One region of the Variovorax sp. J31P179 genome, then DNA from elsewhere that is predicted to be linked to it. Evidence: predicted binding sites of a transcription regulator. Region 1 holds the regulator's gene; the other holds the start of a gene.
What was found. The regulator FNR, encoded in region 1, switches genes on or off when oxygen is low (the NO sensors DNR and NnrR bind a similar motif). The targets are predictions, from matches to a motif close to TTGATNNNNATCAA.

Region 2: QTI17_RS23135 (DUF2189 domain-containing protein) is a predicted target of FNR. The motif match lies at 1,483-1,496, and genes of this name have one in related genera.

What each region holds. Positions count from the first base shown of each region.
Region 1 covers NZ_JASZYL010000004.1:21,177-24,648, forward strand. Annotated here, with positions in the region: gene QTI17_RS11180 (sulfite exporter TauE/SafE family protein) at 1-67, opposite strand, end outside; gene hemN (oxygen-independent coproporphyrinogen III oxidase) at 87-1,502, opposite strand; gene fnr (fumarate/nitrate reduction transcriptional regulator Fnr) at 1,627-2,343, shown strand; gene QTI17_RS11195 (hypothetical protein) at 2,324-2,569, opposite strand; gene QTI17_RS11200 (FixH family protein) at 2,572-2,856, opposite strand; gene ccoG (cytochrome c oxidase accessory protein CcoG) at 2,882-3,472, opposite strand, start outside.
Region 2 covers NZ_JASZYL010000009.1:136,678-140,149, reverse strand. Annotated here, with positions in the region: gene QTI17_RS23145 (methyltransferase) at 1-303, opposite strand, end outside; partial or broken gene QTI17_RS35240 (methyltransferase family protein) at 348-563, opposite strand; gene QTI17_RS23140 (gamma-glutamylcyclotransferase) at 553-1,302, opposite strand; gene QTI17_RS23135 (DUF2189 domain-containing protein) at 1,582-2,370, shown strand; gene QTI17_RS23130 (FadR/GntR family transcriptional regulator) at 2,380-3,126, opposite strand; gene arfA (arabinosylfuranosidase ArfA) at 3,199-3,472, opposite strand, start outside.

The DNA of each region.
Region 1 (3,472 bases):
TCGCGACGCAGTGCGGCCCGCCGGCCAGCCCCATCACGAATGCGGTGGCGAGCAGGGCGGACTGCATGGGGGAGCGTGCGGGCTCATCACACGATGCGCGAGAAGCGCGTGCGGTTGCGGTCAGCCTGCAGGTAGCGGTCGAACACCATGGCGATGGCGCGGACGAAGAACCAGCCCAGCGGCGTGACCTCGAGGTGGCGATCGCCGACCACCACCAGGCCCTGCGCCTCGAGCGGCGCCAGCGCTTCGAGCTCGGCCGCGAAGCAGCGCTCGAAATCGACCAGGTGGGCCGAGCCGATGGTCTCGAAATCGACCCGGCCCTGGCACATGATCGCCATGATCACGGTGCGCCGCAGCACGTCGTCGCGGGTCAGCGCCAGGCCGCGCACCACCGGCAGCCGGCCCTGGTCGAGCAGGTCGTAGTACTCCTCGAGCGTCTTGGCGTTCTGGCTGTAGGTGGCGCCGACCCGGCCGATCGCCGACACGCCCAGCGCCACCAGGTCGCAGTCCGGCTGGGTGCTGTAGCCCTGGAAGTTGCGGTGCAGCCGGCCCTGCCGCTTGGCCACCGCCAGCGCGTCGCCGGGCAGCGCGAAATGGTCCATGCCGATGTAGACGTAGCCGGCCTCGGTGAACGCGGCGATAGAGCGCGACAGCATCTCGACCTTGGCCGCCGCATCGGGCAACGCCTCGGTCGCGATGCGGCGCTGGGCCTTGAAGCGCTCGGGCAGGTGGGCATAGGCATAGAGCGCGATGCGGTCGGGCCGCAGCGCGCAGACCTGGGCCAGCGTGCGGTCGAAGGAGGCCGCGCTCTGGCGCGGCAGCCCGTAGATCAGGTCGACGTTGACCGAATCGAAGCCCAGCCCGCGGGCCGTCGCCATCAGGTCGAACACCTGCCCGGCCGGCTGGATCCGGTGCACCGCCTTCTGCACGTCGGGGTCGAAATCCTGGACGCCGAAGCTCAGCCGGTTGAAGCCCAGCGCGGCCAGGGTCACCAGGCGTTCGCGGTCGACGGTGCGCGGGTCGATCTCGATCGAATGCTCGCCGTCCGGCGACAAGGTGAAGGCCTCGCGCAGCATGCCCATCAGCGTCCGCAGGCCGGCATCGTCGAGAAAGGTCGGCGTGCCGCCGCCGAGATGCAGCTGGCGGACCACGGCGCCGCGGCCGAGCCGCTCGACCTGCAGAGCGATCTCGCGCGCCAGGTAGTCCAGGTACTCGCGCCCCTTGCTCTTGTGGCGGGTCACGATCTTGTTGCAGGCGCAGTAGTAGCAGAGCGATTCGCAGAACGGGATATGCACGTAGAGCGACAGCGCCCGCGCGCTGGCGCCGGTGCTGCCGCGCTGTTCGAGCGTCTGGGCATAGTCCTCGGCCGTGAAGGCGTCGACGAAGCGGTCCGCGGTCGGGTAGGAGGTGTAGCGCGGCCCGGCGCAGTCGAACCGCTGCAGCACGGACGGCGCGGGCACCACGATGGGCGGCGTGAGGGCTGGAGCGGAGACGGGAGGCATCGCGGACGCAGGCATGGGCTTCGGTGTGTCACTATGCCGCCGTCGCGATCCGCAAACCTTGACCTGCATCAAGCATCCGGCCCACCCCCCCACGGACAATCCCCGCATGACCCCGACTGCATCAATGAAGCCCGAAAATATCAAGGTCGCCTGTTCCAACTGCAACCTGCGCGAGCTGTGCATGCCGGTCGGACTGGCGCCCGGGGAGCTGCAGCGCCTCGACGACCTGGTCGCCACGCGGCGCAAGATCAAGCGGCGCGAGACGCTGTTTCGCAATGGCGAGCCCTTCACCTCGCTCTATGCGATCCGCACCGGGGTCTTCAAGACCCGGGTCACCAGCGAGGACGGGCGCGACCAGGTCACGGGCTTCCAGATGGCCGGCGAGATCATCGGCCTCGACGGCATCGTCAACGACCAGCACACCTGCGACGCCGTCGCCCTCGAAGACTCCGAGGTCTGCGTGATGCCCTTCGAGCGCATCGAGGAACTGTCGCGCGAGGTGACGGCGCTGCAGCGCCACGTGCACCAGATCATGAGCCGCGAGATCGTCCGCGAGCATGGCGTGATGCTGCTGCTCGGCAGCATGCGGGCCGAGGAGCGGCTGGCGGCCTTCCTGCTGAACCTGGTGCAGCGGCTGCATGCGCGCGGCTTCTCGCGCTCCGAGCTGGTGCTGCGCATGACGCGCGAGGAAATCGGCAGCTACCTCGGCCTCAAGCTCGAGACCGTGAGCCGGACGATGTCGAAGTTCGCGGCCGACGGCATGGTCGAGGTCGAGCAGCGCAACGTGCGCATCCTCGATCCCGAGGCGCTGCGCCGCATCGTCAATCCGCCGGGCTGTTGAGCTCGGCCGCCGGCCGGGCCAGCAGCAGCGTCAAGGCGCCCGCCGCCGTGGCCAGCAGCCAGAAGGCAAAGAACCCGGCCGTGTAGACCGCCTGGCGAGAGGCGCCCAACGCCTCGCCGCGCCAGTTGAGGTCGCCCGGATCGACCAGTGCGAACACCAGCACCTCGAGCGCGCAGGCCAGCAGGAATGCCGGCCAGAGTATCCACATCCAGCGTTGCGCCTGCATGTTCAGCGCCTCGGCGACGGCACGTCGGCGCTCGGGGTGGCCGCGTGGTTGCGCCCGGCCACCGCCGGCATGAGCTTCTTGTCGGCCAGCGTGCGGTTGATCTCCACGCCCTTGCGGTAGTAGTCCTCGTCGACCACCGGGTCGGGCGTGCGCAGGGCCAGCCACAAGGTGGCGAAACTCGCGATCACCACCAGGCCCGGCCCGCCGATCACCATCCACACCAGCCCGAAGCGCCACCAGGGTGGACAGGGACGCGTCGCTTCGTCATGGCTGCTCTTGTCGGTCATCTTCTGCCTCCTTGGGGCCTGGATTTCATCGCGGGACCAGGAACACGGCCTTCTCGGACACGCTGCCCTGGCCGCCCTCCGCTCGAACGTCGAAATACACCTTGTGGGAACCGGCCGTCGCCGCACCGTAGGGCAGCTGCAGCCGCACCGCCACCCAGCGCGACTGCGCCGGCGCGACCTCGACCACCGGCTCCGAGGACACGTGCAGACCCTCGAGGCCGCTGGCTTCGATCCGGTAGCGCTGCACCTGCTCGGTGGCGTTCATGATCTGAAGGCGGTAGACGTTCTCGAGCTGGCCGCCGTCGACGATGCGGGCCAGCGAGGCGCGGTCGCGCACCACGTCGACCTTCAGCGGCGTGCGCGTCACCAGGCTCGCCAGCAGGCCGATGCACAGCGCGCCGAGCACCGCGGTGTAGACCAGCACCCGCGGCCGCAGAACGCGGCGCAGCACCTGGCGCGGCGTCCAGCGCCCGGCCATGCTGTTCTGCGTGGCGTAGCGGATCAGGCCGCGCGGGGTCGACATCTTGTCCATCACGATGTTGCAGGCATCGACGCACAGGCCGCAGCCGATGCATTCGTACTGCAGCCCCTGGCGGATGTCGATGCCGGTCGGGCA
Region 2 (3,472 bases), on a different contig from region 1:
CCGCAACGCCTCCGCATTGCCGCCGCCGATGTCGACGATCAGCTTCGCACCGGAGAAGTCGTAGCTGACGGCCAGCGTCTGGTGCCTGCGGTCCGGAAAGTTGGCCATGAAGGCATCGAAGATGCGAGCCTCGGCGGGGTGCTCACGAAGATATTGGAAACGGTCCATGCCCCAGGCGGCTTGATTCGGATCGCCACCCGCCAGCGCGGAATCCAGGGCTCCCCATGCCTTCCACGACCCGGGTGCCGTCCAGAACCGGGCGCCATGGTGCAGGCTGTTCGGCTCGTCCGTGCGCAGCAGCATGGAGCGCGGAGAGTGCGCGACGCTGCGTCCGCGCCGACGCGAAAGACGCCGAATGCCGCAAGGGCCCGCAGGACCCGGAGCAGTGGCGTCGGAAGAACCGAACAGGCCGTGGCCAAATCGCTCACGTGGCGGCTGCCGTCCCTCGGAATCTTGTCGGCGAGCGCGAGGTCGGCGACCAGCCGGAGCATCCGGGACACCTGGAATCCTCGAATGAGAAGATCCAGCGCTTCTCGATCGCTCTCGGTTCCATCATGGGTCATGGCGGGCCTGCGCAGTGGGTTGGGCACTCTCCGCGAGTCGTCGTGCGACGATCTGCTGCAAGCGCCAGAGATTGGCGTCCCTGATGTCAAGGCGCTCCAGCTGGTCGATGGTCTGCAAGAGGTAGTCGGCACCCGATCCCCAGTGTCCCGCCGCCTTGCACAGGATGTCCGCGACTTGTTCCTGCGTCATGCCGCCCACGAAGTTCGGCCCATTGCGATCGGCGGCGAAAACGATGGCGCGCACGTCGATGCCGTTCGCCTTGGCGCTCACCCATCGCGGTGGAGTGTTCGGTGGCTTGACGGTCATTTCCCGTCGCCAAAGCTTGCGCAGGCTGGACCTGACCGAGGGCGCATCGATGCGCAGCAGTGCACCACGGCAGCTTCCTCCGGGCGTGAGCGACATCATCAAGCCCGGCTGGTCGGGGGTACCTCGAAAGCGAGTGAGCCGGATGCAGAACGATCGATGCCAGCCGGGCAGAACCGCGGCCACCTGCTCTGCGACATCGAAGGCCGGATTCCATAGCAGGGACCCGTACCCGAAGACCCAGACACCTTCGCCACGCCACGGGCCGCTTGCAAGAAAATCCTCCAGCGAGGCCTCGTAGTCGGCATCGCTGTGGACCACCATGCCCGGGGGCGGCCCGCAGTCCGCGACTTCGCGAGCGATTCGAGAGACCAACTCCGGGGTCAGACGGAGAGGCCTGAGCCGCCCGCCATCGGCCCCACGAAGGGAAGTCATTGGATGCTCCTGTTGGGGCAGTTGCCGCGCGATTCGGTGCCGCGCGCGGGAGGGCCGGAAGTCTTCGCTGCGCCACCTGAGCCCTGTGGATGCGATTGGGCTCCTTATCGGCTGTTGGCGCAATCCTCGCCGCAGTACAGCCAGCCCGGTATCGGCGCGTGGCACCGTGTCGCCTGAACCTTGATCGACGTCAAGCCGCCGGCGCTGGGCGCGACTATGCTGGCGGCAGCGCTGGCGCCGTGAGGTCTCCAGCGCGGGCTTCACGAAGGAGTGTGCGCCATGGAACACCCGCTCGGCAGTGAGTCTCTTGCGCCGTCAACGGCGGCACCCACCGTGCGCCGGGTCGGCGCGCTGCGGCCCTTCGCCTGGCTGCGCTCGGGGGCACGCGATCTGGCGTTCCTGCCGGGCTTGAGCCTCGGCATCGGCGTGCTGGTCGCAGTCGCGGGCCTGGCCCTGACCGCCGCGACCTGGGAGGCCACCTACCTGGCGCCGACGCTGCTCGGCGGCTTCTTGCTGGTGGCCCCCCTGGTCGCCATCCCCCTGTACGCACTGTCGCGCCAGCGGGAGCAGTCCGCCGCGCCCGACTCCGCATCGGCGCTTGGCGCCTGGCTCGGCAACGCCGGCTCGATCGCGCTGTTCGGGCTGCTGCTCACGCTGGCCTACTTCGCCTGGGAGCGCCTGGCAGCGATCGTCTTCGCACTGTTCTTCACCGAGCAGCTGCAGCACGCGCCGCAGCTGCCTGCGGCGCTGCTGCTGTCGGGCCAGTCGGTCGAACTCGTGGCGGCCTTCTTCGCGCTCGGCGCCGCTGTGGCCGCGATGGTGTTCGCGCTGGGGGTCGTCAGCGCGCCGCTGCTGGTGGACCGCCCCGTGGACGTGATCACCGCGGTGCTGACCAGCCTGCGCTGCTGCGCCCGCAATCCGCTCGCCATGGTGCTGTGGGCCGCGTTGATCGTCCTGCTGACGGCCCTCGGTTTTGCGACGCTCATGCTCGGGCTCATCGTCATCTTCCCGTGGCTGGCACACGCGAGCTGGCACGCCTACCGCGACATGGTGGACGGCGGCCGCTAGCGACCGGACTCACACCGGATCGAGGTCGGAATCCAAGATGCGCGAGATGTCCTCGCGCGTCTCCTCCAGCTGAACCAGCGTCGCCTGGCGCGCTCCCAACGGGTCCCGGTTGAGCAGGGCCGTGAGGATCGCCTTGTGCCGGGGCAGCGAAAGGGCGTGGGTGTCCGGCAGCTGGCTGCTGAGCTTGATCGACTCGCGCAGTGCCAGGGACAGCATGTTGCCGATGTAGGCCAGCAGGTCGTTGTTCGTGGCCTCGGCGATGTGGCGGTGGAAAGCGAGGTCGGGCTCCAGGAGTTCCTCCGGCGTCGTCGCGCGCTCCATGCCCTGGTACGCCTCCGCGATGGCCTTGAGCGAGTCCGGGCTCGCCACCTTGGCAGCCAGCGCCGCCGCCGCCGGTTCGAAGATGCGCCGCACCGTCAACAGCGTCTCGACGAATTCGGGTTGCGGCTTGGTCTGGATCATCCAGTACAGCACGTCGGGATCGAGCAGGTGCCAATGGCTGCGGGCACAGACGATCGCGCCGGCGCGCTGCTTCGAGACCACCAGGCCCTTGGCGACCAGCACCCGGGTCGCCTCGCGCAGCACGGGCCGGCTCACGTCGTAGGCCGCGCACAGGGAGGCTTCCAGGGGCAGCCTCTCCCCGGGCTTGTATTCGCCGGAAACGATCCGCAGGCCCAGGTCCCGCACGATCTGCGAGTGCATGCTCTTGCGATCGGGCGGCTGGCGATAGCCCGGATCTCGGTGCGAGGCTTTCATCTGCGAGGAAGTCCCATGGGAGGTTGCGGTCTGCACGGGATTGTCACATCCCGTCCGCGACGGCGAAAGCGATCAGGAGGGCTTGGCGTTCGACGTGACGATCAGGTTCCAGGAACCCGGCTTCAGGCGCGCCGTGATCCGGTGTCCATCGATCTCGACCGCCTCCAGGCGGCCCGGCGAGACGTTGTCGGGCGCTTCCTGGGTGTTGGTCGCCTTCATGTCCGCATGATGGAGCTGGAGCGCCTCCACCAGGCGCTGCCGGTCGCCCAGCCCGCGCAGCTCGATGCTGATTTCCTGCTCGTCGCTCAGGTGGCGGTTCAGCGCGAAGATCGCCGTCTGGCCCGTG